DNA from 3 places in the Nonomuraea sp. IBHARD001 genome. Region 3 is predicted to be linked to each of the others. Evidence: predicted binding sites of a transcription regulator. Region 3 holds the regulator's gene; each other region holds the start of a gene.
What was found. The regulator LexA, encoded in region 3, represses DNA repair genes until DNA is damaged. The targets are predictions, from matches to a motif close to TCGAACANNTGTTCGA.
Positions count from the first base shown of each region.

Region 1: a site for LexA is predicted at 3,596-3,611, ahead of ACTWNK_RS14650 (SAV_6107 family HEPN domain-containing protein). Genes of this name have one in related genera too.
Region 2: a site for LexA is predicted at 5,290-5,305, ahead of recA (recombinase RecA). Genes of this name have one in related genera too.

Region 1 covers NZ_JBWBBW010000002.1:2,720,576-2,730,389, forward strand. Annotated here, with positions in the region: gene ACTWNK_RS14625 (FtsX-like permease family protein) at 1-108, opposite strand, end outside; gene ACTWNK_RS14630 (ABC transporter ATP-binding protein) at 105-824, opposite strand; gene ACTWNK_RS14635 (PadR family transcriptional regulator) at 821-1,345, opposite strand; gene ACTWNK_RS14640 (epoxide hydrolase family protein) at 1,405-2,526, opposite strand; gene ACTWNK_RS14645 (helix-turn-helix transcriptional regulator) at 2,579-3,556, shown strand; gene ACTWNK_RS14650 (SAV_6107 family HEPN domain-containing protein) at 3,870-4,316, shown strand; gene bldD (transcriptional regulator BldD) at 5,749-6,243, opposite strand; gene ACTWNK_RS14660 (universal stress protein) at 6,821-7,708, opposite strand; gene ACTWNK_RS14665 (amino acid permease) at 7,705-9,126, opposite strand; gene arcC (carbamate kinase) at 9,185-9,814, opposite strand, start outside.
Region 2 covers NZ_JBWBBW010000002.1:2,180,749-2,190,562, reverse strand. Annotated here, with positions in the region: gene ACTWNK_RS12200 (CTP synthase C-terminal region-related (seleno)protein) at 24-746, opposite strand; gene ACTWNK_RS12195 (LysR family transcriptional regulator) at 927-1,853, shown strand; gene recX (recombination regulator RecX) at 1,858-2,976, opposite strand; gene recA (recombinase RecA) at 4,074-5,171, opposite strand; gene ACTWNK_RS12180 (hypothetical protein) at 5,428-6,111, shown strand; gene ACTWNK_RS12175 (multicopper oxidase family protein) at 6,171-8,093, opposite strand; gene ACTWNK_RS12170 (LysR family transcriptional regulator) at 8,259-9,146, shown strand; gene ACTWNK_RS12165 (DUF3046 domain-containing protein) at 9,163-9,357, opposite strand; gene ACTWNK_RS12160 (hypothetical protein) at 9,402-9,566, shown strand; gene ACTWNK_RS12155 (VOC family protein) at 9,583-9,814, opposite strand, start outside.
Region 3 covers NZ_JBWBBW010000002.1:6,998,854-7,008,667, forward strand. Annotated here, with positions in the region: gene ACTWNK_RS33460 (MalY/PatB family protein) at 1-786, opposite strand, end outside; gene ACTWNK_RS33465 (TetR/AcrR family transcriptional regulator) at 1,074-1,685, opposite strand; gene ACTWNK_RS33470 (SDR family NAD(P)-dependent oxidoreductase) at 1,766-2,764, shown strand; gene ACTWNK_RS33475 (hypothetical protein) at 3,306-3,521, opposite strand; gene lexA (transcriptional repressor LexA) at 3,985-4,692, opposite strand; gene ACTWNK_RS33485 (LysM peptidoglycan-binding domain-containing protein) at 5,687-5,989, shown strand; gene nrdR (transcriptional regulator NrdR) at 6,492-6,962, shown strand; gene ACTWNK_RS33495 (vitamin B12-dependent ribonucleotide reductase) at 7,056-9,814, shown strand, end outside.

The DNA.
Region 1 (9,814 bases), 4.3 Mb from region 3:
CAGCAGCACCGTGACGCCCGCCCCGACCGCGACCGTGACGAGCGCGAGCCTGACGGCGGCCTCCCTACCGCCGCGCAGGGCGATGCGCAGGCCGAGCACGGCCGTCACCGCAGGCTCTGCGCGCGGTAGGGGTCGGTGACCCGGCCGTCGCGTACGACGACCTCGCGGTCGGCCCCGGCGGCCACACGGGCGTCGTGCGTGACGACGAGCACCGTCGTGCCCTCCTCGCGGGCCAGCGCGACCAGCAGGTCCATCACCTGCTCGCCGGTGAGCGAGTCGAGCGAGCCGGTGGGCTCGTCGGCGAACAGCACCGACGGCCCGGTCACCAGCGCCCTCGCGATCGCCACCCGCTGCGCCTGGCCGCCCGACATCTCGCCGGTGCGCCTGTCGCCCAGCCCGTCGAGGCCGAGGCGCTCCAGCCATCCGGCCGCCCTGGCATAGGCCTGCCTGCGCCCGGTGCGGCCGAGCAGCAGGGGCAGGGCGACATTGTCGGCGACGGTCAGCTCGGGCACGAGCCTGCCGTACTGGAACACGAACCCGAACGCCGTGCGTCGTAACTCGCTCCTGGCGTTGTCGGACAGCGTGTCGAGCCGCCGTCCCTGGAACCACACCTCGCCCGAGTCCGGGGTGAAGATCCCGGCCAGGCAGTGCAGCAGGGTCGACTTGCCGGAACCGCTCGGCCCCATGACCGCCAGCACCTCGCCCGCCCGCACCGCCAGGTCGGCCTCCAGCAGCGCGGGCGTCCTGCCGTACGCCCTGGAGACCGCGCGCGCCTCGATCACCGGGGAGTGCGAGCCCGTCAGGACGGGCGGCGGCGGGCTCATCGGCGCACCGTCTGGGCCAGTGCGCCGAGCCTGGCCGAGGTGACGTCGATCCACCGCAGGTCGGCCTCCAGGTGGAACAGGCCGTGGTCGGCCAGCAGCGCGTCGACGAGCGCGCCGCCGCGCTTGACCTCGGTCAGCTCGCGCATGCGCCGCAGGTGCGCGGCCCGCTGCGCGTCGAGGTACCCGGCGGCGTCGCGCCCGAGCATCAGCGCGAGCACCACCTTGGTGAACAGCACCGTCTGCAGGTACGGCTCGGCCTCGACGGGCTCGCTCAGCCAGGCCTGCACCTCGTCCCTGCCGAGCGGCGTGATGGCGTAGCGCTTGCGGTCCGGCCCGTCGCCCGGCTCGCTCCGGCCCGCTGTGACCTTGCCGTCCCTGGCCAGCCTGCCGAGGGTGGAGTACACCTGGCCGAACGGCAGCGGCCTGCCCCTGGCGAAGTAGGCGTCGTAGTCGCGCTTGAGGTCGTATCCGTGGCTCGGCTCGCGATCGAGCAGGCCGAGCAGGGCGAGAGGCACACTCATGCGGGGGACTATATACTGAGGGTATACACGCGGCGCATAAGCCTTGGTGGGAAGGGACTTCAGATCGTCGCGAAGAACGCGCGGATGTCGCCGGCGAGGTCGCCGGGCCGCTCCAGGGCCGGGAAGTGCCCGCCGCTGCCGAACTCGGTCCAGTGCGTCACCTTCGCCGTCCGCTCGGCCAGCCGCCTGATCGGCAGCAGGATGTCGCGCGGGAAGACCGCGACGCCCAGCGGCGTGTCCGACGGCTCGGAGCCCGTCCAGGCGTGGGCGAACTCCCAGTACAGCTGCGCCGAGGGCCCGGCCGAGTTGGTCAGCCAGTAGATCGTCACGATGGTCAGCAGCAGGTCGCGGTCCACCTCGTACTCGGCCCACTCGGTGAACTTCTCCGCGATCCAGGCCAGCTGCCCGGCGGGGGAGTCGGCCAGGGCGTAGGCCAGGGTCTGCGGGCGGGTCGACTGGATCGCCATGGAGCCGCCCAGGTCGCCGGTGAAGCGCTCCAGGCCCGCCAGCCTGGCCAGGTCGGACTCGCTCAGGCCCGCCAGCTCGCCCGGGGCGCCCGAAGGGAAGGTCGGCAGGTAGCTGACGTGCACGCCGCACACCTGCTCCGGGGCCACCAGGGCCAGTTCGCGCGAGACGCCGGAACCCCAGTCGGTGCCGTGCGCGCCGTACCTGGTGTAGCCCAGGCGGCGCATCAGCTCGGCCCAGGCGTGCGCGATGCGCCGCAGGTTCCAGCCCGGCTCGGTGGGCGCGCCGGACAGGCCGTGGCCGGGGAGCGAGGGGATCACCAGGTCGAAGGCGTGCGCCGGGTCGCCGCCGTGCGCGCGGGGGTCGCTCAGCGGGCCGATCAGCGGGCCGAACTCCAGGAAGGTGCTCGGCCAGCCGTGCGTCAGCAGCAACGGCGTCGCGCCCGGCTCGGGCGAGCGCACGTGGACGAAGTGCACCCGCACCCCGTCGATCGTCGTGACGTACTGCGGCAGCTCGTTGACCAGGGCCTCGTTCGCCCGCCAGTCGTAGCCGTCGGCCCAGTACGCGGCCAGCTCCGCCAGCGCGCCGCCCGGCAGGCCCCTGCCCTCGCCGGGAGCCGCCTGGGGAGCCCGGGTACGGCCCAGCCGCTCGCGCAGGTCGTCCAGGTCGGCGTCGGGGACGTGCAGGTGGAACGGGCGGATGTCGTGGTTCGTCATGACCTCATGGTTTCGCCCAACGCGGCAAAGCTGTTGCCGCGATAATGAGTCGATGTTGGAGACGTCCGCCAGGCTGCTGCGCCTGCTTTCGCTGTTGCAGAGCCGCCCCAGCTGGACAGGGGCCGAGCTCGCCGACCGGCTCGAGGTCAGTCCACGCACGATCCGCTACGACATCGCCAAGCTGCGCGAGCTGGACTACCCGGTGCACGCGGTGCCCGGGGCCGCCGGGGGATACCGGCTGGGGGCGGGCACGCGGCTGCCGCCGCTGCTGCTCGACGACGAGGAGGCCGTCGCGGTGGCCATCGGGCTGCGCACGGCCGCCGGAGGCACGGTCGAGGGCATCGAGGACAGCTCGGTGCGCGCCCTGGCCAAACTCGAACAGGTCCTGCCCGAACGGCTGCGCCGCCAGGTCGGCGCGCTGCACGCGCACACGATCGCCACCCAGACCGGCGGGCCCGTGGTCGAGCCCGGCCTGCTCGCCACCATCGCCGCCGCGTGCCGCGACCGGCAGCGGCTGAGGTTCGGCTATCGCACCCACGACGGGAGCGAGCAGGGACGCGACGCCGAGCCGCATCGGCTCGTGCACACCGGCAGGCGGTGGTACCTCATCGCCTGGGACGTCGCCAGGCAGGACTGGCGTACGTTCCGCGTCGACCGGATCACGCCGCGGCCACCGCACGGGCCCAGGTTCGCCAGGCGGGAGCCGCCCGGCGCCGAGTCCGTCTCGCGCGGGGTCGACGTGGCGCTGGCGCGGCACCGGGCGCTGGTGCGGGTGGGCGCCCCCGCCGCCGACGTCGCCGCCAGGGTGCCCGACTCGGTGCTCGTCGAGCCCGACGGCGAGCACGCCTGCCTGGTGCACGCCGGTGGCGACACCCCGCTCCAGCTGGCCCTTCATGTGCTCATGCTCGACGCCGACGTACAGGTCGAGGGGCCGCCCGAACTGCTGGCCGCGCTGGCCGTGCTCGGGGCCAGATGCGCCTCCGTCGTGGCCGGTGCGACCGTGATCGAGGGCGAACAGGTCACCACTTGATCGAACCTGTGTTCGTTCGAGTGTTGACAATATCGATGATCGAAATTATGTTCGATGGAGTGACGTGAGGCTAGCGGCTCACGTTGTCAGGACCCGGATGCGGGACCGCTTCCCCCAAGCGGCTCCGCGGACGGGCCCCAAGGGCGAAGGGCTCGTCCTCGTCGTCGGCGGAGACGAAGGGGCGTGCTCTGGCCGGACGGGGAGAGGGGAAGCTCCTCGTCCGGCCGCCCGGCGTAATTGTCGGTGGAGTCTGAAACTCTGGCTTCACCGGCGCAAACACCGGGAGCCGCCACAACCCCCAAGGAGGCTGGAGATGACCCCACGGCTCAACGAGTCGCACGGGCCCCGGTTGTCGCCCGCGGTCCGGGCGCACCTATCCGACGCACGCGCATGCCTGGCGGAGGCGGCATCGGCCCGCACCCCGGCATCCCGATACGTGGCGGCCCACCTGGCCGCCCTCCGAGCGGCCGCGGCGATCCTCGCCGCCCGCCCTCGTCCCATGGAAGGCCGTCGCAGGCGCCTGCGCAGTGCGTGGGAGCTCCTGCCGGAGGCCGAGCCGCAGCTGGCCGAGTGGGCCGCCTACTTCGAGGTGAGCGCCGCCAAGCGCGCCGCCGCCGAGGCCGGCGTCGTCCGCGGCATCACCTCCCGCGACGCCGACGACCTCATGTCCGAAGCCGACACCTTCGTCACCGAGGTGGAAACCCTCCTCGGGGTTCCTGGTCAGCCCGCATTGCCGGTGAACGTGCCGCTTGCGGGGTGAGCTGGGGGCTTTTGCCTTTGGGCCTGGGTTTTGGGTCTTGGGTCTTGGTACGCCTGCCGGGGCGAGGAGGGCAGGGGGCTGAGGCTGGGGCCTGAGGTCGGGTTGGCTTGAGTTGGGTGCTGGGCTGGGCCCTTGGGTGGGGGCCTGGCTTGGTGCGTTGACTGGTGTGTGATTGGCCTTGGACGTGGTTGGGGTCGGCGTTTTCGGCGTTTTGGGCGCTTGGTGGGGCGGGCTGGGTGGGTTGGGTTAAGCGCCACGCCTCTGCAAGCCCTCAACTCTCGATGCGCCCGCCTCTCGTCACACACTTCTCGGGCTCGCCTCTCCTCACGTCTCCTCGCGTGTGACTCTGCGCGCGCACGCCCCTGCGCGTGCAGGACTCTCCAAGGGTGCGCACGCGAGAGTACGTGTGGGCTGCGGTGCGCACTCTCGCGACTGCGCACGCGCTTCTCAGGTCGTCTTGCGCGCCCGCAAAGCCCTCATACGCCCTGGAATGCCTCCCGGCTCTCCTCGGGGGCCACAACCTTGTCCGGGACGCCCACGGGAAGGCCACAGGCCTGTCCAGGACGCTCGCGGTGAGGCTGCAGGCCTGTTGTCAGGGGGCATGGGTGTCTGTCTGCCTCAGATGAGACTCGCGCCCCCGCAGGCATCCCCGCACGGATTCGCCTCGCACCTCAACGCCCAACCCAACTCCACCCGCCCTGCCCCGCCTGCCCCCTGCCTCGCCTCACCCACTCAGCCGCCACCCCGCCCAATCACCCGCCACCTCGCTCACCCATTCTCCCGCGTGACTCCCACCCACCTCACTCGTACGACTCCACCCACGCACCCACTCGCGAGCCCCGCCCACCCGCTCACCCGCACGAGTCCACCCACCCACGCGACTCCCACCCGCGAATCCTCGCCGCCCAGGCACCCGCGCGGCTCCTCCCGCGCCCGCGCACGACACCACCCGACCACGCGACTCCTCCCGCGCCCCCGCATGACACCACCCGCCCACGCACCCACACCACACCGCTCACCCGCACGACTGCACCCACCCGCGCACACGACTGCACCCCCACACACCCCACGACACCACCCGCCCACACACGCGAGCCCCCGCCCAAAACCCCGCCCCACCCAATCCCGCCCCGCCCGCCAAACCCCCACCCCCACACAATCCCTCCTGAAATGCCCTCAAAAGCCGCTGTGGCGCAAATACGGAGAAGTCCCGGCAGCAACCACCTCCAAGGCTCTTCATGCGCTCTCCGGCCCTTTGAGCGCCATACCGCCCCACCGCAAAGCATCTCCCCAACGCCAATACCCCGCGAACACTCCAAGGGGGGCCCAAAACGACTCGACGCCCGCTCCGAATGGCGGAGCGGGCGTTGAGGGGGTTCGGCTCCCGGGGCGAGGCGTCAGAGGGGGGACGCCCGAAGGGGGAGGGGGTGGGTCAGAAGGACTCGACGGCGCGGCGGGCCTCGGCGTCGAGTACGCCCCAGCTGATCAGCTCTTCGGTCAGCTCGCTGGGCGACTTGTCATAGATGACGGCAAGAGAGCGCAGGTCCTCCTGGCGGATGCTCAACACCTTGCCGTTGTAGTCGCCTCGCTGGCTCTGGATCGTGGCCGCGTACCGGGCCAGGGCGCCTGCCTTCTCCTTGGGCAGGGTCGCCAGCTTCTCCAGATCGATGACGAGCTTCGGCGTCGGCCCGAGCGGGCTGGGCGCGGCGCCTCCGGGAAGCAGCTCGGAGACGGGCACGCCGTAGAAGTCGGCCAGCTCGGCGAGCTTCTGCACCGTGACCGCGCGATCGCCTCGCTCGTAGGAGCCGACGACCACTGCTTTCCAGCGTCCGCGCGACTTCTCCTCGACTCCGTGCAGGGACAGCCCCTGCTGGGTGCGGATCGCGCGGAGTCGTGCACCCAGCGACTTTGCGTACTCAGACGGCATGGTGTGGCCCCCCGGCTCGTGTATGTCGTGCTCTCAGTAGATTGTGCGCCCTTGCGGCAAATGTCGGGTCACCGGGGGGTTAGGTGCCTGGGTAGGTACCTTCGGTGACCGAGACACCTGGGTTTACCCCAGAACGCCGCGAGAAGTGGTTACGGACAGTGACGGTAAAGCGATGGAAGCTCAAGGTCAAGCTGATTGGAAAAAAGATGCCGAATCCGGTCCGGGAGGGTCCGCCTCAAAGGTCGCTCTTGTCCCACTCATAACGGTACTTCGTCACTGTTTGCCGAGAAGCCGGGCCGACGTCTCGCCCCGTTCCTCCGGGGTTCCGGATCGGCTCGACCGCATTCCGGTTACGGCTGGCCACTTCCCCTCGCGATTGTCATCCCTTCTGTGCCGGTTCCGGCCGACCGTGCCGGTCGTCCTTGTGTCCCAGTTCCGGCTGACTGTCTCGGTTCGGGCAATCACTCCGGTTCCGGCCAGTCGACCCTGTTCCGGTCGACTGGGCCGGTTGTGGTGGAGTGCGCCGGGTTCTGATGAAACCGGCCAAGATCACTTGTAGGGCGCTGAGCGGCCATAGTCAAGATCTCTTGGCCGCCGGCTGCCGGGTGAGGACCAACACGGGACGCGTCGCCGCTCGTATGATCTTGATCGACGTGTCGCCGAGGAACACCCGCCGCAGCGGCCCCGAATCGCTGGACGCGCAGATGATCAGCTCGCCCGGCAGCCACTCGGTGGCGGCCAGAGCGTCGGCGACCTTCCGGCCCTCCAGCATCTCGACCTCGACCTGCGTCTTGCGCCGATGCCCCTTGACCGCCGCCTTGAGGTCGGCCGCCGCCTGCTCGCGCAGCCGTTCGGCCATCTCGCGTTCGATCTTCGCCTTGCCGGGGCTGTCCAGCACGATCGTGACCAGCCGCAGCGGCACGTCGAGTGCCGCCGCGGTCCTGGCGGCCGTCGCCACGGCCTCGTCGCAGCCGGGCCCGCGCCGGTAGGCGACCGTGAGGCGTTCGATCGAGGCGGGCGGCTCGTCGGCGTACCCCTTCGGCGCCAGCAGCACAGGGACCGAGGAGGAGTGCAGCAGCTGGTCGGCCGTACTGCCGAGCGATATGCGGCCCTTGCCGCCGCGCGGGCCCGAGCCGATCACGACCACGTCCGACCCGCTCTTGCGTGCCAGCTCCACCAGACCGCGCCCGCTGCCCTTGTGCGCGTGGGCGACGTAGTCCACGTTCTGTTGCCCGCCCGAAAGCGCGCGGGCCTGTTCCAGGGTGGCCTCCGCCTGCTCGGCGAGGTAGGACACCCAGGCGCTCTCGTCGGCCCTGCCCGGCCCGGGCGTCGACCACGGCGGCGGCTGGATGGTCGCCACCGTGAGGTGCGCGCCCGCCTGCCCGGCCAGCAGCAGCCCGAGCGCCAGCCCGTCCCGGCCGCGCGGCTCGGGAATATATCCGGTCAGCACGTTCTCGATCTTCACAGGGTGCCTCCCTGGTTGAGCCGCGAGTGGCGATAGCCGTAGGCGAAGTAGGCCACCAGCCCGACCGCCATCCAGAGCAGGAACGCCACCCACGTGACCCCGGCGAGCCCCGCCATGACCACGACGCAGAACACCACGCCCAGGATCGGCGTGACGGGGAAGAACGGAGCGCGGAAGCTGCGCGGCAGATCCGGCCGGGTACGGCGCAGCACCAGCACGCCGACGTTCACGATGGCGAAGGCGAACAGCGTGCCGATGCTGGTGGCCTCGGCCAGCTGCCCCAGTGGAATGAGCCCGGCCAGCACCGAGACGAACACCGACACGATGAGCGTGTTGGCGATCGGCACCTGGCGGCGCGGGTTCACCTTCTGGAACACCTTCGGAATCAGCCCGTCACGCGACATGGCGAACAGGATGCGCGTCTGGCCGTACAGGACGGTGAGCACGACGCTCGCGATGGCGATGACCGCGCCGAAGGAGATGAGCAGGCCCGGCCAGGTGGCGCCGATCGCCTTGTCGGCGATGAGGGCGAGGCTGGCCTCGGTGCCGCTGGAGCTGAACTCCTGCCACGGCATCGCGCCGACGGCGGCCAGCGCCACCAGCACGTAGATGATCGTCACGATGATCAGCGAGAAGATGATGGCCAGCGGCAGGTCGCGCTTGGGGTTCTTGGCCTCCTCGCCCGCCGTGGACGCGGCGTCGAAGCCGATGTAGGAGAAGAAGACCTGCGAGGCCGCGGCGGTGATGCCCGCGATGCCCATCGGCGCGAACGGCGTCAGATTGCCGGTCTGGAAGGCGGTGAAGGCCACGATGCAGAAGAACGCGAGAATCACGATCTTGATGAGTACGAAGATCGTGTTGGCCACCGCGCTCTCCGAGGCGCCCCGCAGCAGCAGCCACGTGCACAGCACCACGATGAGGATCGCGGTCACATTGACCACGCCCCCGTTCTGCCCGGGCGAGTTGGTGATGGCGGCGGGCAACTCCCACCCGAACGCGCCCTTGAAGAAGGTGTTGAGGTACTCGCCCCAGCCCACCGCGACGGCGGCCACCGAGACGGCGTACTCCAGCATCAGGCACCACCCGCACACCCAGGCGATGATCTCGCCGAGCGTCGCGTAGGCATAGGAGTAGGACGAGCCGGACACCGGGATCGTGCCCGCGAGCTCGGCATAGGACAGCGCCGAGAACAACGCCGTGACCGCCGCCAGCACGAAGCCGAGCACCACCGCGGGCCCGGCCTTCGGTACGGCCTGCCCGAGGATGACGAAGATGCCCGTGCCGAGCGTCGCGCCGATGCTGAACAGCGTGAGCTGCCACAGGGACATGGTGCGGCGCAGCGAGCCGCCTTCCCCCTGGCCGCCCTCCGCCACGATCTGGTCGGTGGGTTTGGTACGGAACAGCTGGGCCAGTGCCACCCGGCTCCCCTCCCTGTGCACGAAGGGGGCGCCCCTCGCGGAGCGCCCCCGGTGGCGGCTAGAGCGTGCTGGCCAGCGGCCAGGTCGCGTTGGGCGTGATGATGGTGCCCGAGGAGCCTTCGAGGATCTCCAGGGCCTGATCCAGCTTGCCGATCGCGGCCATGTCACCGGTGGTCTCGACGAACCTGCACACCGCTTCCACTTTCGGCCCCATCGAGCCGGCTGGGAAGTCGATGGCACGCAGTTCGTACGGTGTGGTGTGGCCGATCTCGCTCTGCTGGGGAGTGCCGTAGTCCTTCAGTACCCTCGGCACGTCGGTCAGGATGAGGAAGGCGTCGCACTCCAGCGACTCGGCCAGCATCGAGCCGGTCAGGTCCTTGTCGATGACGGCCTCGACACCGGACAGCCGGCCCTGCTCGTCGCGTACGACGGGCACACCGCCGCCGCCGGCGCAGACCACGACGATGCCGTCGCGCACGCTCTTGCGGATCAGCCTGGTCTCCACCACCCGCTGGGGCAGGGGAGAGGGCACGACGCGCCGCCAGTACTGGCCGTCCTGCTTGACCGTCCAGCCGTTCTCCGCGGCCAGCTTCTCCGCCTCGGCCTGGTCGTAGACCTGCCCGACGAACTTCGTCGGGTTGTCGAAGGCCGGGTCGACGGCCGAGACCAGCGTCTGGGTGATCATCGA
Region 2 (9,814 bases), 4.8 Mb from region 3:
GCAGGTCGCCGCCTGTCCGGACTTCACCCTGTCGAGGCGACCGCTCCCACAATCCCCGCCCTCTCGGCAGCCTTCGTCTTGGCGGCCCTGGCGAAGGCGGTGATGATGGCGTGCGGCTTTCGTCCGTCGCCGGACATTTCCGGCTGGAACAGGGTGGCCAGGTAGAACGGGTGCCCAGGCAGTTCGGCAGCGCGTACTTCTCCTTCCTCGTCGTGGGCGGAGAAGCGCAGACCGGCCTCCTCCAGCACCGTCAGGTAGGCGGAGTTCACCCCGAACGCACAGTGATACCGCTCCACCGTACGGTTCACCCCGACGATCGCCTCGACCAACGAACCCGGCGTCAGCCGTACCGCTCCTTCATGGCCGGCGAGGGAGCAGGCCAGGGGCATGACCAGGACTTCACGTCCGCCGGTTGGGCCGTTCTCGGCGTGGGCGGCGTCGAGGCGGCAGACGTTGCGCGCGTACTCCAGCACCGCGTGCTGGAATCCTCCACACGTCCCCAGGAAGGGAATACCGTCCTCACGTGCCGTCCTGGCCGCCGCCACCGCTCCGTCCTCGCTGCGGTACGGACTTCCCGGAAGCATCCAGATGCCGTCGAAGCCGGTCAGGTCGCCCACCTCGTCGGTAGGAATCCAGTACGCATCGACGACCAGGCCTTCCCGCTCCCGCAACGCCTCCAACAGCAGAGGTACCCGCCCATGCGCCCGCACACTGGGCGACCGATCAGCAACCAGAGCAATTCTCATGCCCTCATCCTCACCCCAGCCCCACGGTAAGCACCAACGATGGTTCCTGCTCCACCAATAAGCAACACTGATGCAGCACCCACCACGCGGCTCCATGACATCCACCGAGGGACCGTAGACCCCGCAAGCCAAGTCGGCCGAGCCGGTCCCCGGCGCGATCGCCAACACGAGGAGGCAGTCATTCTGGACCCCCACCTGCTGCGGACGTTTGTCGTTGTGGTTCGGCTCGGTTCCTTTTCGGGGGCGGCTGAGGAGTTGGGGTACACCCAGTCGGCTGTGTCTCAGCAGATCGCCGCGTTGGAGAGCGATCTCGGCGTGCCGGTCCTGCTGCGGCGGCCGGTCGTGCCGACCGAGGCGGGGGCGAGGTTGCTGGAGCATGCGGTACCTCTGTTGCTTCGGCATGAGGCCGCTCGGGCGGATGTCGTGCGTACGGCGGCCATGCCTGCTCAGCACGTCACGATGGCGGTATCGCCGCTGGCGTTGGGCGAGGTACTGGCGGATCGGCTGGCTCGGGCGCGGAGGGCCTTGCCTCGTCTCACGGTGGGCGTCGAGCTGTCCTCGCCTGCCGATGCCGCGCGGGCGGTTTCGTCGGGCGGGGCCGAGCTGGCGCTGATCTCGGGGTTGGCCGCGCCGACCGATCCGCTGCCGCTGCCCGAGCTGGGGCCTCTCACCGCCGCGGGGATGTCGGAGGAGGCCGTCATGGTGGCGTTGCCCGCCTCCCACCCACTCGCACCTTCCGTACGGCCGGGGCAACGCGGCGACAGGGGACTACGGCTCGGCGATCTGTCGGACGCGCTGTGGCTGGACGCCGATGCCGTGGCGCCGCTGGGCAGGCTTCGGCATCTCACGGGGAGCGACGGGTTCCGCCGGGCGCTTCGGTACGCGGGCATGGATATGCATACCTTGTTGCAGTTGGTGGCTGCCGGGCATGGTTTGACCCTGCTTCCGGCTTCGGCCGTTGCATGGCCGTCCGTCGTGGTGGTGCCGTTGCTCAGCCCTCGTGTCGTCTTCCGCGTCGAACTGCTGCACGGCTCCCTACCGGCCGGGCCCGCGGGTGCTCTCGTCGCCCACTTGCGCGACGAGGTTCCGTACGGCATTCCGGAGTGAGCGGCTACTCGAAATCGTCGTCCTCGACCGCCTGTCCCTCGCTCTCCAGGGCTTCGCGGATCACCCGGAACGCCAGTCCCGCTCCGTAGCCCTTTCTGGCCAGCATTCCGGCGAGTCGTCGGGTACGCGCCTTCGGGTCGAGGCCTCGTGTCGAGGAGAGCTTCCTGTCGACCAGGCGTCGGGCGGTCTCGGCTTCCTGGTCGGGATCGAGGCGTTCCACGGCTTCCTTGACCGTTTCGCCGTCGACTCCTCGGTGGCGTAGTTCGTTGGCGAGTGCCCGTTTGGCCAGGCCTCTACCGTGATGGCGAGAGTCGACCCAGGCTTCGGCGAACGCCTCGTCGTTGATCAGGCCGAGCTCCTGGAACCGGTCGAGTACCTTCGTCGCGGCATCGTCCGGAATTTCGCGCTTGCGCAGCGCCTCGGCGAGTTGCGCACGCGTCTTGGGAGCCATCGTGAGCAGCCGAAGGCATACATTCCGTGCCGCCGCCTCGGGGTCGGCAGGCTTCCGCCCGGCTCCACGCCGTCCGGTGCTCGCTTCTTCCTCGGCCTCGTGGCCCACGCCGTCGGCGTCTTCGGACCGGTCGCGTTCACCACGCCGTTCGTATCGCCTGCCGCCGCCGCGTCCACGTCGGCCGCCGCTCGTACCACCGCGCCGCCGGCCGCTCTCGTAGCCTGTCGTCGCTTCGCCCGCTGCCGGAGCCTGGTCGTCGCCTTCACGTGCGGGCTCGTCGTCGATCGGCTGTGTACGTTCGGCGCTCTTGCGTTTCGGCTTCGCGGGCTTGTCGACCTCAGGCCAGCCGCCCCAGTCATGCGGATTGGCATCACTCGTCTCGGCCTTGGCACTACGACGAGGACGAGAAGGCGTCTTGTCCGGCACGACGACCGACGGCTGCGCAGGCAGGCTCGGCTCCACGTACTCGTGCGACGCGTCACCCCTTTCACGAGGCGGTATGACGTCAGGCCAATCCGCAACGTTAGAAACAGCCAGGTCAGCCGATCGCCTCCCCCCACGCCGCGAAGCCCGATCCGGCCCCACCACCTCAGGCAACACCTCAACCACAGGCGAAACCCCGGATGAAACAACAGCTGGCACCACGGACGAAACCCCAGAAACAGGCTCCATCTCAGGACCGAGGACAGACGCAAGAGCAGGCACAGGCTCAGAGGCAGAGGCAGAGGCAGAGGCAGAGGCAGACGCAGGCACAGGGGCAAGCGCAGGCACAGGATCAGGGGTAGGGGCAGGGGCAGGGGCAGGGGCAGGGGCAGGCGTAGGCGCAGTGGCAGGACCTAGGCCAGCAGTCCCAGGCACCCCATCCTCAGCCACCCCCGCCGAAGGCAAACCGCCCGAAGGCAAACCCTCCGAAAGCGAACCCCCCGCAGGCACCCCCCTCGAAGGCGCCCCCTCCAACGACCGATCCGACCGACCCGACCAATCGGATCGACCCGACCAATCGGATCGATCCGACCCATCCGACCGATCCAATCGACCCGACCGATCCACAAACCGGTACGGCTCCACGACAGGCGCCACCCCCGACGACTCCCCACCCGGCGACAAGCCGGGCCGGAACGCCGGGCCGCTCTCGAAGAAGGCGTGACGCCGAGTGGATGCCGCCCCCGGATCGCCGCCGATGAACGAGGAGACGACCGCCGAAGAGTCATCCCCCTTGGGAACCCACCAGGCATTCTCCGTCGCAGCGGAAGGCACCCCGGAAGGACGCCAACTGGACTCGGCACCAGGCTCGATGGCAGGCAGCGAGGCGTCGGCCGGAGCAGAAACCTCCTTGGTCCACCACCCATCGGCCCCGGACACAGCCCGAGAGCCCCGCCCCGCACCCCCGGACGAACCTGGCGAACCAACCGAACCCGATCTGCCCGAAGCCCCACCCCCACGGGACGAGCCGCCAGCCGACCGACGAGGACGCTTACGACCACGCCCCGCAGCCCCTTCGCCCCCGACTCCGCCAGCCCCCGCAATAGCCCCAGAACCAGCAGAAGCCCCAGAATCCACAGAACCAGCAGCCCCCGCCCCCAAGCCCCCCTCAGCAGCCCCCGCCTCGGAGTCACCCCCGAAAAGCCCAGCCCCAGAAACCCCACCCTCAGAAAGCCCAGCCCCGGAAAACTCAGCCCCGGAAAGCCCAGCCTCAGAATCGTCAACCCACGCGCCCCAGTCGCGAGACCGGGGCGCGTTGGATGGTACGTCGCTCATGACGAGGTCGCTTAGACGTCACCGGGCTTCGGCGTGGCGGCGGCCTTGGAGCCGCGGCCGGTGGGAGCCGGAGGAGTGGGCGGGGCCGCGGGGGCGTCGGCGGGGGCGTCGAGGCGCGGGCCCACACCGAGCTTGTCCTTGATCTTCTTCTCGATCTCGTTGGCCATGTCGGGGTGGTTCTTCAGGAAGTTACGCGCGTTTTCCTTGCCCTGGCCGAGCTGGTCGCCCTCGTAGGTGTACCAGGCGCCGGACTTGCGGACGAAGCCGTGCTCGACGCCCATGTCGATGAGGCCGCCCTCACGCGAGACGCCCACGCCGTAGAGGATGTCGAAGTCGGCCACGCGGAAGGGCGGAGCCATCTTGTTCTTGACGACCTTGACCCTGGTGCGGTTACCGACGGCCTCGGTGCCGTCCTTGAGGGTCTCGATGCGCCGAATGTCGAGCCGGACCGAGGCGTAGAACTTCAGCGCCTTGCCACCGGTCGTGGTCTCGGGCGAGCCGAACATGACGCCGATCTTCTCGCGCAGCTGGTTGATGAAGATCGCGGTCGTGCCGGTGTTGTTGAGCGCGCCCGCGACCTTGCGCAGCGCCTGCGACATGAGCCGGGCCTGGAGGCCGACGTGGCTGTCGCCCATCTCGCCCTCGATCTCGGCCTTGGGCACCAGGGCCGCGACCGAGTCGATGACGATGAGGTCGACGGCGCCCGAGCGGATCAGCATGTCGGCGATCTCCAGCGCCTGCTCACCGGTGTCGGGCTGGGAGACGAGCAGGGCGTCGGTGTCGACGCCGAGCTTCTTGGCGTATTCGGGGTCGAGGGCGTGCTCGGCGTCGATGAAGGCGGCGATGCCACCCGCACGCTGGGCGTTGGCGACGGCATGGAGCGCGACGGTCGTCTTACCGCTCGACTCGGGGCCGTAGACCTCGACGATGCGGCCGCGCGGGAACCCGCCGATCCCCAAGGCCACGTCGAGGGCGATCGATCCCGTGGGGATCACTTCGATCGGGGCCCGCACCTCGTCGCCGAGGCGCATGACGGAGCCCTTGCCGAACTGCCGCTCGATCTGTGCGAGGGCTGTCTCAAGGGCCTTCTCGCGGTCGTTGATAGCCATGGGAGCCCCCCTGGAGGGTTGTGTCTGGACGGTCGAGTGAAAGCTACGGGGTGTCACCGACAATTTCCGGAGACACTCGCAAGACGGCCTTCGTCGTCGCGTGGGATTGCCATAGTAGCCGAACGACTGTTCGATGGCGTCCGAACACGCCGAGGGCTCCCCGACGACATTCCGGGGCATTCCGCTGCACCTGTTGCCATGGCCGTGAGCTGGGGAGATCCTGAGAGAAACCCGAGGGCTTTCGGGAGGATGCGACGTGACGAGCACGTACACCAAGGACCGGCGCGCCTACCTCGAAGCACTCGCCGCAGTGCTCCCTGCCAAGGGGTTGGTCAGCCGCATGCTGGGCGGGAACGACCCCGTCCTCTGGGTCTGGCACCCGCGCACCGGACGCCAGACGATCATCTTCGCCACACCTTCGCAGAACGGCTGGCTGCTCCTGTGGTCCCCGGCCGGCCAGGCCCGAGCCGACGAGCCCGACACCGTCGCCACCACCCTGAAGTCGGTCCTCTCGCAACCGCCAGAAACCACAGAAGCCGCCGAACCCGCAGAAGCCACAAAAGCCGGAGAAGCAGCACCGAGCAACACCAGGACGAGCCCCCCGCTCCCCCACCGCATTCCCAACCCCACACCGGAAATCTCCTCCCCCCGCAGGCAACCCGCCCTCTCACCACCACCCCCGAACATCCCCGCACCCCCGAACATCCCCGCCCTCGGCCCCCCACCTCCGCACATCCCCATCCTCGGCGCCCCGCCCCCGCCTCTCCCCACCCTCACCGAAACCCCGGTACGCCGAGGCCCGGCCGGCCACGGCCACGACACCGCCGAGGCCGACGGCACGAACACCGACGACCCCGGCACCACCACGATGAGCCGAGCCGAGGTAGAAGCCCTGATGGGCCAGACCAGCGTGGTCGGCCACCCTCCGGGCAACCGCTGACCACACCCAACCAGCCGCAGCCCCCCACCCCAGCCCGCAGCCCACCACCCACAGCCCCCTCACTCAGGCTGGTTGATGGTCTTCGTCCCGCTCACGTACGGCGTGCTCACTCCCTCGTAGCCGAGGTGCATCACCATCCCGGCCGCCGCGTGGTCCAGGTTGTGGCAGTGGTCCATCCACAGCCCGGGATTGTCGGCCAGGAAGCCGATCTCGTACCAGGTGCCTGGCGGCATGTCGAGCGTGTCGGTCCACCAGGGGCTGCCGGTGACGGGGCGGCCGTTCGCGGTGAGGACGAGGGCGTGGTGGCCGTGCAGGTGCATGGGGTGGTTGTCATGACTTCTGTTGATGAGCTTCATCTTCACCAGGTCGCCTTCGCGCACCATCTGCATCGGCATGTGCGGGTACAGCTTGCCGTTGAACGCCTGGATCAGGTCGATCCCGCCGTTCATGAACCCGACGCCGTCACTGGCCACGATCGTGAACTCCCGGTCGAACTCGCTCCCGGCCCCGAAGGGTGCCTTCGCCGGAGCGCCGTACGTGGAGGCGTCGAAGACGGCCGCGCCGGGCTCGGGAGCGGGTGTGACGGCGTCGCCCGGGCTCAGCAGCAGCCCGGCCTTGGGGTCGGCCAGGTCGCGCAGGTGCACGGGGCCGTCCGGCATGGTGAACTCCAGGTCGTAGCGCCCTCCTGTCGCCAGGGCGAGCCGTACCCCGTTCAGGTCGCCGGGCCGGTTGACGTCGGTGCCGTCGATGGCGGTGACCTGGTACGGCGTGCCGGTGAGGGCGAAGGTGGTGGCCTCGGCGTCGGAGACGGTGTTGTTGCCGGTGTTCACCAGGCGAAGCCGCACGCGGGTACCCGCCTCGACCTTGCGCCGGGTGACGGCGTCGGCGACGCCGAAGGCGGGACGCAGGCCTGACCCGGTGTTCCACACGTGGGACATGACGACGAGATCGAGCCCGACGGCCTGCCTGGCGACCTTCGGCTCCACGACGATCGCCCCGAACAGTCCGCGTACGACGGCTGTGGAGGACGCCTGGTGCGTGTGGTACCAGTACGTCCCGGCCCGCTCGGCCACGAAGCGGTAGACGTGCGAGGCGCCGGGCAGCACCGCGTCCTGGGTCAGACCGGCGACGCCGTCCTCGGCGTTGGGCACGTCGATGCCGTGCCAGTGCAGTGTCACCCCTTGCTTGGGCAGCTTGTTGACCAGCGTGACCTCGACCAGGTCGCCCTGCGAGACCTTGAGCTCGGGCCCGGGCGTCTGCCCGTTGAACGTCCACGCGCTCACCTTCGCCCCCGAGGCGAGCCGGATCTCACGCTCGGACGCCGTGAGCGTGTACGTCCTGTCGGGCGTCCCCGTACGCGGCCCGGTGAGCGTGGTCAGGTCGACGGGTGTCGCGGGCGTGGCGGCGGCGCCGTGGGTGTCGTGGACGGCTCCCCTGTGGTCGCTCATGTTGATGCGTTCGGGCCACATGCTGCTCGCGGCCTCGTTGAACACCAGGACGCCGGCCAGCGCCAGCACCCCGGCGGGCGCCACCACCCGCCGCAGCGCCTTGCGCGGCAGCATCGGCCAGGCCCGCACGGCGGCCGAGATCAGCAGCAGCAGCGCCACCTGCGCGAACACCGCGGGCGTCTCGGGCTTGACGGTGAACGCGCCGAACGCCGCCAGCCCCGCCCCCACCGTCGCCACCCGTACGGCGAAGACCGCGTGCGGCAGCGAGCGCGCCAGCAGCCAGCCGGCGACCGCGGCGGGGACCAGCGGCAGCGGCAGTTCGAGCAAAACCTGGTCGTTGACGAACGGCCAGCCGTGCCGCGACCAGAGCAGGCCCACCACGACCGCCTTGGCCACGAGCGGCACCACGCAGACGACGAGCCACACCAGCAGCCCCCGCCTGCGCAACCGGCCCGCCAGCGCCGCGTACACCCCCCACAGGAGGAAGGCGGCTCCGGAGCAGGCTGCGCTGAGGATGTCGAGCACGATGAACATGAGTGAGAGCTCCCCCTGAAATACGGTTACGCCGCGACCGTAGACAGCCCCACGGATGACCTCCAGTGCAATAACAGCAAGGAGTCATTCCACCTGAGACAATCTCCAAGGCCGGCGTCCCCTGCCGCCGTATCCGCGTGACGTACCTCACGCCAAGGAGAGGCCATGGAGCTCGACCTCAACCTGCTGCTCGCCCTCGACGCCCTGCTGGAGACCGAGAGCGTCACCGCCGCCGCCGAACGGCTGCACACCTCTCCCCCGGCCATGAGCCGCACGCTCGCCCGGATCCGCCGCGCCCTCGACGACCCGATCCTCGTACGCGCCGGCCGCGTCCTCGTCCCCACCCCCAGGGCACTGGAACTACGCGCCCCCGTACGCGCCCTGGTACGGCAGGCACGAGGGCTGCTGACACCGGCGTACTCGCCCGATCTGGCGGCGTTGAGCAGGACGTTCACCCTGCAGATGGGCGACGTGCTGCTGGCGGGGCTCGCGGCGGGGCTGATCGAGTCGGTGCGCGCCGAGGCGCCGGGTGTGACGCTCAGGTTCGCGCCCGACACCGCCGAAGGCACGGCCGCGCTGCGCGAGGGGCTGATCGACCTGGAGGTGGGCGTGCTCGACCACGTCGACCCCGAGACCGTACGCGAACCGCTGACGACGCTGCGCGCCGGAGGCGTGGTGCGCGAGGGGCATCCGCTGCTGGCCCGGCAGGTCACCGCGCGCAGGTTCGCCTCGGCCGGGCACATCGGGGTGTCGCGGCGCGGGGTGACGCGCGGGCCCGTGGACGAGGGGCTGGCCGCGCTCGGGCTGCGGCGCAGGGTCGCGGCCGTGGTGCCGAGCTACGCGGCGGCGCTGTTCGTGGTGGGAGCCGGTGATCTGGTGGGACTGGCGCCGGTCTCGCCGGGCTGGCGGTGGCCGGGGCTCACGGGGTTCGAGATCCCGCTGGAACTGCCGCCGATCGAGATCGGCATGGCCTGGCACCCGCGCAACGACGCCGACGAGACGCACAGGTGGCTGCGCGAGCGGGTGCGGGCCGCCGTCGCAGGTAAAAGCTGAGGCCGCAGGACAGCGCTCAGCGCAGCCCGGAGGCCACGTCGCTCACCTGGCACACGGCACGCCACACGGTCTTGGCGCTCTCACCGTCGGCCAGCGCCTGGACGACCGTGCGCCCGCCGAGCGGCGCGATGACGTAGTCGTGCGCCCACGAATCGGCATAGGCCTCACCGAAGTGGGCGTGCATTCGATTCCAGAAGTCGGTCAGGCGCATCACCCAAGTATGGAACCGCCCCGGCAGTGGGTAGAACATCCGGCATGGCCAATCCCCCCAAAGCCAACAAGGCCCGGCGCAACAGGATCCAGCACCAGCTGCGCCTGGCCGTACTCGAGCAGAAGGCCGAGCGTGCCGAGCGGCACCAGGAGGCCAGGCAGGAACCGAAGAGCGGCAGGCCACGCAGCAGACGGGCCTCACGCCGCTAGCGCCCGGAGCAGCGCTCTAGGCGACGCTCGTGCCGTACATCTCGCCCAAGGGGTCGGCCAGCAGTTCGAGGCGGGTCCCGTCGGGGTCGCGGAAGTAGATGGAGGCGCCGCTCTCGATCTGGTGCGGCACGCCCGCCGCCTCCAGCTTGCCGCGCAGCCGTTCCCAGGTCGAGGGGTCGACCGAGATCGCGATGTGGTGCAGTCCGCCCAGCACCTCGGCGTAGGGGCCGAGTGCGAGGCCGGGGAAG
Region 3 (9,814 bases):
CAACAACTCCGGCTGCCCCGCCAACGCCGCCCGTACCTCGGCCGCCCCCACATGGACGACCCCACACCGCACACCACCCAAATTGAACGCCTTGCTGGCCGACGTCAGTGTCACCGTCCGTTCCGGTGCGATCGAGGCGAACGGAATATGCCGATGCGGTTCATAGGTGAGCTCCGCATGGATCTCATCCGAAACAACCAACACGTCATGCCGTACGGCCGCCTCCGCCAGCGCCGTCAACTCCGCCCTGGTGAACACTCTGCCGGTCGGATTGTGCGGATTGAGCAGCAGCAAAACCTTGCATCCCGCCAGATCCGGCTCCTCGTACGTCCAGGATTCGCCGCCTTCATCCCCCGTCATGGGAATCGCCCGTACGCGTCGTCCCATGGCACTCAAACTGTGGACGAACGCGTTGTACGCCGGGGTGTGCAGGGCGATCTCGTCGCCGGGGCTCGTCATGAGATGCAGAACGACCTGCAATGCCTGGTTCAGATCGGTGAACACCCGGACATGTCCCGGGTCCGGCTGCCATCCGTACCGCACCGTCATCCGCTCGGCGAACACCTCCGCCAGCGGTCCCGCGCCCGGCTCCTCGTCCCATACCGGGTACCCGAGATCGGTGTCGATCCTGCGCTCCAACGCCTCCCGGATGACCGGCGCAACCGGGAAGTCCATATCCGCCACCCAAGCCGGAATCACTCCTGCTCCGGCCGCCGCCCATTTCACCCCGTCCCGTCGTCCCAGTGCGTCAAGGCCCAGCTCATCCAGCCCGAATCTCTCTTCCACCCGTTCATCGTACGATCCCATTTCCTACCAAACCCACCCAATTGGCGCTCCGTGGGCTGGGGTGGAGGGGTAGGCCGGGCAGGGCAAAGACGAGGCGAGCGGAAATCGGCCAAGCCCGACGGAGCGGGACACGGCAGGCCGGGACGAGGCCCAGCGACGGCACCAGCAGGGCCTACGAACCGGGACAGAAGTGGGAACAACCCGGCTGCCTCTCCAACGTCCCACCGACTGCGGTCAACACCGCCCGCTCACCGGCCATCGCTTCGATCGCGACGACCCGCAGGAGCTCAGTTCGCGGGGTGACGGCAGCACACGACCAGGTTCATCGCCTGCCGCATCGCATTGCGTACCCCTTCAGGGCAGTCGCCGCGCTGGAGGCTGGCCAGCGTCGCCGCGCTCACCGCACCCACCATCGCGCCCACCAGGGTGGCGGCGGCGACCGGGTCGAGTTCGTCCGGATAGGCCTGGTGCAGGGCTCGGGCCAGTTCGGTCTGCGCGGTGAGATAGCGCTGCAACAACCGCGCCTGCAACGCCGGAGACGACTCGGACAGGCGAACCCGCAGAGCCGCGAGCCCACTGGTCAGGTCGCTGTCCCAGCTGTTGGCGATCATCTCTTCGGTCGCCCGCATCAGGACGCCGGAGAACGGCTCCCCCGCTCGGCGCTCGGCCACCACCTGCAGCGCCAGGTCGACCCGCACACCGGCATTGGCGAAGAGCACGTCCTCCTTGGCCTGGAAGTGGAGGAAGAACGTCCGCGTGGACACCTCCGCGACCTCGGCGATCTCGGCCACCGTGACGTGTTCGAACCCCTTGCGCTCGAACAGGTCCACCGCCGCCTCGATCAGCGCCTGCCGCGTCCGCTGCTTCTTGCGCTCCCGCAACCCCGGGCTCTCCGTCATGACTCCAGCCTATTGCATTCCATGCATCACTTCATGCAGTGTAGTAATACATTGAGTGCAGCGAATAGGAAGTGGGACCCATGGGAAACCTGGACGGACGCGTCGTCCTCATCACCGGCGCCGGGCGCGGCATCGGGCGAGAAGAGGCCCTGTTGTGCGCCGCCGAAGGCGCCAAGGTCGTCGTCAACGACCCCGGTGTCGCCATCGACGGCACGGGCGGAGACGCCGGCGTGGCAGCGGCGGTGGTCGAAGAGATCATCGCCCGCGGCGGGCAGGCCGTCGCCAACACCGACAGCGTCGCCGACTGGCACGGCGCCCAGCGCATGGTGAACACGGCCCTGGAGGCCTTCGGCGACCTCCACGTCGTGGTCAACAACGCGACCATCGAACGAAACCGCGGCATCGCCGACCTGGGCGAGGAGGAGTTCGACGCCGTCGTCGCGGTGAAGCTGAAAGGCTCGTTCGCCGTCACCCGATGGGCAGCACGGCACTGGCGCGACCGCTTCGAAGCCGGCGACCGCGTCGACCGCGCCGTCATCAACACCTCCTCGGGCTCGGGCCTGCTCAACCCCCTGCCCACCCAGGCCTCCTACGCCGCCGGGAACGCCGCGGTCGCCGCGATGACCATCGTCGGAGCCCTCGAACTCGGCCGGTACGGCGTGCGCGTCAACTGCATCTCGCCCTCCATGGCGCGTACCCGGCTCACCCTTGAGGTCCCCGGCATGAGCGCGGAACCGGCGGCCGGGGCGTTCGACCCACTGCACCCCTCGACCAGCGCCCCCATCACCGCCTACCTGGCCACCGCCTCCTGTCCGCTCAACGGCCAGGTCCTCTCCATCCGCGGCGGAACGGTCGCGGTCAACCACGGCTGGTCACGAGGCGCCCACGTCCACAAGGACGGCCCCTGGACCATCGACGAACTCGCCGACCAACTGAAAGCCCTACCGATGGACGACCCCTTCGACAAACTCTCCAACGCCCTCGGCTCGGCCCTCGGCCCCACCGGCCACACCCAACTCCAACAAATGATCAACACCCTCCTCGACCGCTCCGCCGCCCCCCACAACACCACCTCATAGGCACCACGAACCACCACGCGACCGCCCGCCCCCGGTCGACCTAGCGATCACCCCCTTCCAACACCTTTACCGCACCCTTCGAAGCAACAACGACAACCAGAACAAAGCCCATCGATCACCGCACCCGGCCAATTAGCACCGGGAATCCTCGGCCATTCAGCGCCCCTTCCCCGCTCCTCCATGCGCCCGGTCCCCCGCCTCACCTTCCCCCTCCCCCAAGAAAGTCGCGAAGCGAGCTGCGGTAGATGCAGGCAGCCCTGCTGTAGCGGGAGACACGGGAGCCAAACACTGCGGCAGGTCATACGTGGAGGCGAGATGGGCGGGCCCTGCGGGCGGTTGAGTTACGGAGCGGGAAACGGAGCAGCGCGACGACGCGTGCGGGGGAGGGGAGGGCGGAGGGGCGGGAGAAAGCGCGCGATACGAGGTTTCCTCGTTTCCCGCCTCCCAAAGGCCAGGCCTCCGGGTCGCCTCCCCCCACTCCAGAGCTCCGTTCGTGCACCGTGCGACAAATCGCACGGTGCACGAACGGCAGCCAGTACGCCTACTGTCCCTTGATCTCCAGGCACTCCTCGTACGTGATGAGGGCGTCTCGGAAGGCGACCTCGTGGCTGTAGCCCTGGCTACGAAGGACGTTGTAGTTGTGGTTGAAGTCCTGGTAACACTCCGTAGCCTTCTTGGCATGCGCAGGCCCGGCAACGGGCAGGAGGAACGCCCCGGCCAGCAGTCCACCAATGACCAAACGACGTACGTTTCTCATGAGGCCCCTTCGAAAGTCACCATGAGTGGTCGACGAATGCCCCCTCAGTGTGCTGCGACCCCCCACACACGGCGATGGGTGAAATCACGTACCGCCCACCCGAACGACCCCCAAGCCCCAAGAGAAACGCCGCAGCGCAACCACACCACGCCACACGAAACCGACATCTCACGGCAGACGACGACCAGAACACAGCAACCACAACAGCAGCACACAAGCCCACGCAGACACACACAGAGCGGTACGCCAACACCGCAGCAGCAAGGCACCACAGAGCGAGAGCAAAAGAAGGGCGAGGAAGGGGACGCTACGGGTCAAGTCAGAACGCGAAGCTCAGAACCGCCCACCCCGACCAACATCAGCGATCACGCAGCATCCACCCCACCAAACCCACTCCACCCCCACAAGCCACCCCAGGGCGGTGACAGCGTCACACCGCCGCCACCCCGGGCAGGTAAGAGGGCTAAAGCTTGCGCAGAACCGCGACGACCTTGCCCAGGACGCTTGCCTCGTCGCCAGGAATGGGGTCGTAGTTCGGGTTGTGCGGGACCAGCCAGACGTGGCCGTCCTTGCGCTTGAACGTCTTGACCGTGGCCTCGCCGTCGATCATGGCGGCCACGACGTCACCGGACTCGGCGACCGGCTGCTGCCGTACGACGACCCAGTCGCCGTCGGCGATGGCCGCCTCGATCATCGAGTCTCCGGCCACCTGGAGCAGGAAGAGCGTGCCCTCGCCGACGAGCTGCTTGGGCAGTGCGAAGACGTCCTCCACGCTCTCCTCGGCCAGGATCGGGCCACCGGCCGCGATCCGGCCGACCAGCGGAACGTATGCGGCCGTCGGACGGCTCACCGCCGCCTCTTCGTCACCGGCGTCGGGATCGACCCACAGCACCGGCTCACCGGGCAGCCTGACCTCCAGCGCACGCGGGCGGTGGGGGTCACGCCTGAGGTAGCCCTTGCGCTGCAACGCCGTCAACTGGTGCGACACGCTGGACGTGCTGGTGAGCTGCACGGCCTCGCCGATCTCGCGCATGGACGGCGGATAGCCGCGCTGCTGGACCGAGTCGCGGATCACTTCAAGGATCTTGCGCTGCCTCGGTGTCAGCCCCAACGAGTCGCGCCGGCGCACCGCCAGGTCGCTGACCGCGCTGTCGTCATCCCTCTCGCTCATGCTCTCCCCTTCGCCCGGCGACCGCCCCTGTCAGGCGGACCCTCCGGTCCGTGGTCTTCATGTCGCACACAGCGACCGTACCGCTACTGAAGATCATCTTCAAACAATTGTTCGAGTCTTCCTCGAAATTGTCAGCGGTGTGGTGTACAACATCGTACGGGAGTTCGATCGACACCGTGTTCGATTCGCCGATCTTTGTTCGGCCCTTTCTGGCCAATTGGCCTGGGCCATACGGTGCGGGAGGTCCATTTTGCGGCTCACGACAACGACACAACAACCCACGGACGACGAGGTCCGGCGGCTGGAGCTCGTCATCGAGGCTGTCCGCCCCGCCACACCGCCCGGTGTTCGAGAAATCGACGACACCTCGCCCCGAAACGCCGACATACCGACGCCGTCGGTCCCTCCGGCACGCACCTCCCGCCCCCGCCGCCCGTTCCGCCAGGGTCGTCCGTTCCGCCAGGGCCGTCCGCCGTTGTGGGTCGTCCCCACCCCGCCCCCTTCCCAGGACGACACACCGCCCCAAGGCGACACAACGTCCTCAGGCGACGCAGCGCCCACATCCACGGGCCACACAGCGACAGCCGCCTCACCCAGGACCGGCGCGCCTTCCCACACGCCTGCCACCCCCGCGACGCGCTCCGCACAGCCGTACACCACGCCGCCACGCCCGCCAACCCGCCCGACGCCCGGCGCCTCCCTTGACGGCACGCCTCACTCCGCCAACGGCACGCCTCGCCACAATCCCCCGCAAAGCCGTACTCGCAGCAAAAGCACCGCCAAGCGCGTCCGCCCCACGGAAGGGCCGTGGCTCACCCCAGGTGACAGGCCGAACCACCGCACATCGGCCGACCACGGCAACCAGGGGCGCCGCCCGTCCGCCAAGCGCACAAGCACCGCCAAACGCGTCAGGCCGACCGAAGGCGCACGGCTGCTCAGAGCCGACGGAGACGGAAACGGGGCAGCGGCACGACCGAAGCGACGGCGTCCGCCGATGCGGCTGACCAGGCGGGGGCGGGTCGTGCTGGTGTTCGTGCTGGCCGTGTTCTGCCTGGGGCTGTTCTGGCTCGGCACCAGGGCCATGAGCCTGGCCGCCGAGCAGGGGCCGCCCAGCCATGAGGGCCTGCCCTGGATCGTCGTCGACACGGGCGACACCATCTGGAAGATCGCCGACGCCTTGGACCCTGGCGGCGACCCGGGTCCCGTCGTGAACGAGATCATGCGCATCAACGGGCTGTCCGACTCCCTCATCCGGCCCGGATCCCGCCTCTACCTCCCGAACGCCGTAACTCCCTGAGAAGTCTTGAGAAGTCTTGAGAAGCACCGCCACTCCTTGAGCAGCACGGCACAGGAGGGCATGGCCCTCCCCCACAAGCATGCGGGAAGCGGCGCGAAACCCAGCCACACCCCCACCGCCACACGGGATGACCCCCCACCCCCGAAGCGTTGTACCCAGTACCCCCCACCCCCGGCCTTGACCAAAGCCCGACCACTCCTAGCCCCCTCCCAGGAAGCGGAAATCACGAGACCGGTGGGAAAGTTGGGGCGACACGCCGTACCCCCCGTTCTGATCAGCCACTTCCCCGCGACCCTCCGCTTCAACTTGCGTTCATGGTCGGCGGCTTCTACGGTTGGACCACAACATCTAGTAGTTACACCGATGTAGTTCACCACAACTTGTGTTTCCGTGACCGCACCCAGGGTGACCGTGGGGCGTGCGCGAGCATCCCCGAGAGGGCGTTCGCCGCAGGCGGATGCGGGCAGACACGGTGGGCTGCGGGTTCGAGGAGGCGACACGCGTGCACTGTCCGTTCTGTCGTCATCCGGACACGCGGGTCATCGACAGCCGCTCCACCGAGGACGGCGCGGCCATCAGGCGCAGGCGCACGTGCCCGGAGTGCGGGCGACGGTTCACCACGCAGGAGACCGTTCTCCTCATGGTGAGCAAACGCAGTGGGGTGACGGAGGCGTTCTCCAGGGACAAGGTCGTCGCGGGAGTACGCAGGGCGTGCCAGGGCAGGCCGGTGAGCGAGGATTCGCTCGCCCAGCTCGGGCAGCGGGTCGAAGAGAGCATCAGGGCGACGGGCTCGGCCGAGATCCCCTCCAACGAGGTGGGGCTGGCCATTCTGGGTCCGCTGCGCGATCTGGACGAAGTGGCCTATTTGAGGTTCGCCTCGGTCTATCGGGGATTCGAGAGCCTGGCCGACTTCGAGGCGGAGATCGAGCAGCTACGCGCCGACAAGGACGACAAGAACGCGGACAAAGCCTGAGCCATCACGGCACAGCGGGCAGGCCCGGTCGGGCGGGGCCACAGGAACGGTAATACGGCGGGGCTCAGGCGGAGCCCCTAGGAGGGGGAAGTCATGACGGAGACGATCAGCGGCGCAGTGACACGTGGGGGGAAGCGGCCGCGCAAGGGGCTGAAGATGAAGCGCATCTTCACCAAGCCCGGTGTGCACCCCTACGACGAGATCACGTGGGAGCGCCGCGACGTCGTCATGACCAACTGGCGCGACGGTTCGATCAACTTCGAGCAGCGCGGTGTCGAGTTCCCCGACTTCTGGTCGGTCAACGCGGCCAACATCGTGACGACGAAGTACTTCCGCGGCGCCGTGGGCACCCCCCAGCGTGAGTGGAGCCTCAAGCAGCTGGTCGACCGCGTCGTCGGCGTCTACACCAGGACCGCCATCGCCGAGGGGTACTTCGCCGGTGACGAGGACGCCGAGATCTTCGACCACGAGCTGAAGCACGCCCTGGTCAACCAGGTCTTCGCCTTCAACTCGCCGGTCTGGTTCAATGTCGGCACCGCCTCGCCGCAGCAGGTCAGCGCCTGTTTCATCCTCGCCGTCGACGACACCATGGAGTCGATCCTCGACTGGTACAAGGAAGAGGGTGTGATCTTCAAGGGCGGCTCCGGCTCCGGCGTGAACCTCTCGCGCATCCGCTCCTCCAAGGAACTCCTCTCCAGCGGCGGTACGGCGAGCGGCCCGGTCAGCTTCATGCGCGGCGCCGACGCCTCGGCGGGCACCATCAAGTCGGGCGGCGCGACCCGCAGGGCGGCCAAGATGGTCGTGCTCGACGTCGACCACCCCGACATCGAGGAGTTCATCGAGACCAAGGCCCGCGAGGAGGACAAGGTCCGCGCACTGCGCGACGCCGGGTTCGACATGGACCTCGGCGGCAAGGACATCGTCTCGGTCCAGTACCAGAACGCCAACAACTCCGTCCGCGTCTCCGACGAGTTCATGCGCGCGGTCGAGGGCGGCCAGCCGTTCGGCCTGCGCGGCCGTCTGACCGGCGAGGTCATCGAGGAGGTCGACGCCAAGTCGCTCTTCCGCAAGATGGCCAAGGCGGCCTGGGAGTGCGCCGACCCCGGCGTGCAGTACGACGACACGATCAACGACTGGCACACGAGCCCCGAGACCGGCCGTATCACCGCGTCGAACCCGTGCTCGGAGTACCTCCACCTGGACAACTCCTCCTGCAACCTGGCCAGCATCAACCTGATGAAGTTCCTGAAGGACGACAACTCCTTCGACATCGCCAACTTCGTCAAGATGACCGAGCTGATCATCACTGCGATGGACGCGTCGATCACGTTCGCCGACTTCCCGACCGAGAAGATCGGCGAGACGACCCGCGCGTACCGTCAGCTCGGCATCGGGTACGCCAACCTGGGCGCGCTGCTCATGGCGACGGGCCACGCCTACGACTCCGACGGCGGCCGTGCCATCGCCGGTGCGATCACCTCGCTGATGACCGGCGCCTCCTACCGTCGCAGCGCCGAGCTGGCCGCGGTCGTCGGCCCCTACGACGGCTACGCCCGCAACGCCGACGCCCACAAGCGCGTCATGCGCAAGCACGCCGGGGCCAACGACGGCATGCGCACGGTCGGCACGATGGACGACAAGATCCACGCCGAGGCGTCGCGCCAGTGGTCGGAGTGCCTCAAGCTCGGCGAGAAGAACGGCTACCGCAACGCCCAGGCGTCGCTGCTGGCCCCGACCGGCACCATCGGCCTGATGATGGACTGCGACACCACCGGCATCGAGCCCGACCTGGCGCTGGTGAAGTTCAAGAAGCTGGTCGGCGGCGGTTCGATGCAGATCGTCAACCAGACCATCCCGCGTGCGCTGCGGCAGCTCGGCTACCAGCAGGAGCAGATCGAGGCCATCGTCGAGTACATCGGCGAGCACGCCCACGTCGTCGACGCCCCCGGTCTCAAGCGCGACCACTACGAGGTGTTCGACTGCGCGATGGGTGAGCGTGCGATCGCCCCCATGGGCCATGTCCGTATGATGGCCGCCGCCCAGCCGTTCCTGTCCGGCGCGATCTCCAAGACCGTCAACCTGCCCGAGTCGGCCACGATCGACGACATCGAGCAGGTCTACATGGAGGGCTGGAAGCTCGGCCTGAAGGCGCTCGCGGTCTACCGCGACAACTGCAAGGTCGGCCAGCCGCTGTCGGTCGCGAGCAAGAAGCCCGCCGCCGAGGAGGCCGAGGCGAGCGCCGCACCGGTCGCCGAGCCCGAGGTCAGGGTCATCGAGGTGGCACGCCCGACCCGCCGCCGCATGCCCAACCAGCGCCCCAGTACGACCACCCGCTTCTCGGTCGGCGGCGCCAAGGGCTACATGACCGCCTCGTCCTACCCTGACGACGGCCTCGGCGAGGTCTTCCTCAAGATGTCCAAGCAGGGCTCGACGCTGGCCGGTGTCATGGACGCCTTCTCGGTGGCGATCTCGATCGGCCTGCAGTACGGCGTGCCGCTCGAGACGTACATGAGCAAGTTCGTCAACATGCGCTTCGAGCCGGCCGGTATGACCGACGACCCCGACGTGCGTATGGCGACCTCGGTCATGGACTACATCTTCCGTCGCCTTGCCCTCGACCACCTGCCCTACGACGAGCGCGCCGCCCTCGGCATCTTCTCGGCCACCGAGCGCGCCGCCCAGCAGCGCGGCGAGGACCCGGCCCCCATCGTCGACCGCGAGGCCCTGGCCCAGTCCGCCCCCATCGAGCCCGGCCCGCGCCCCGAGCCGGTCCCGGTGGCCGAGCCCAAGCCCCGCACGTCCCTGGAATCCCACCAGGGCCGCACGGCCGACGCCCCCCTGTGCATGACCTG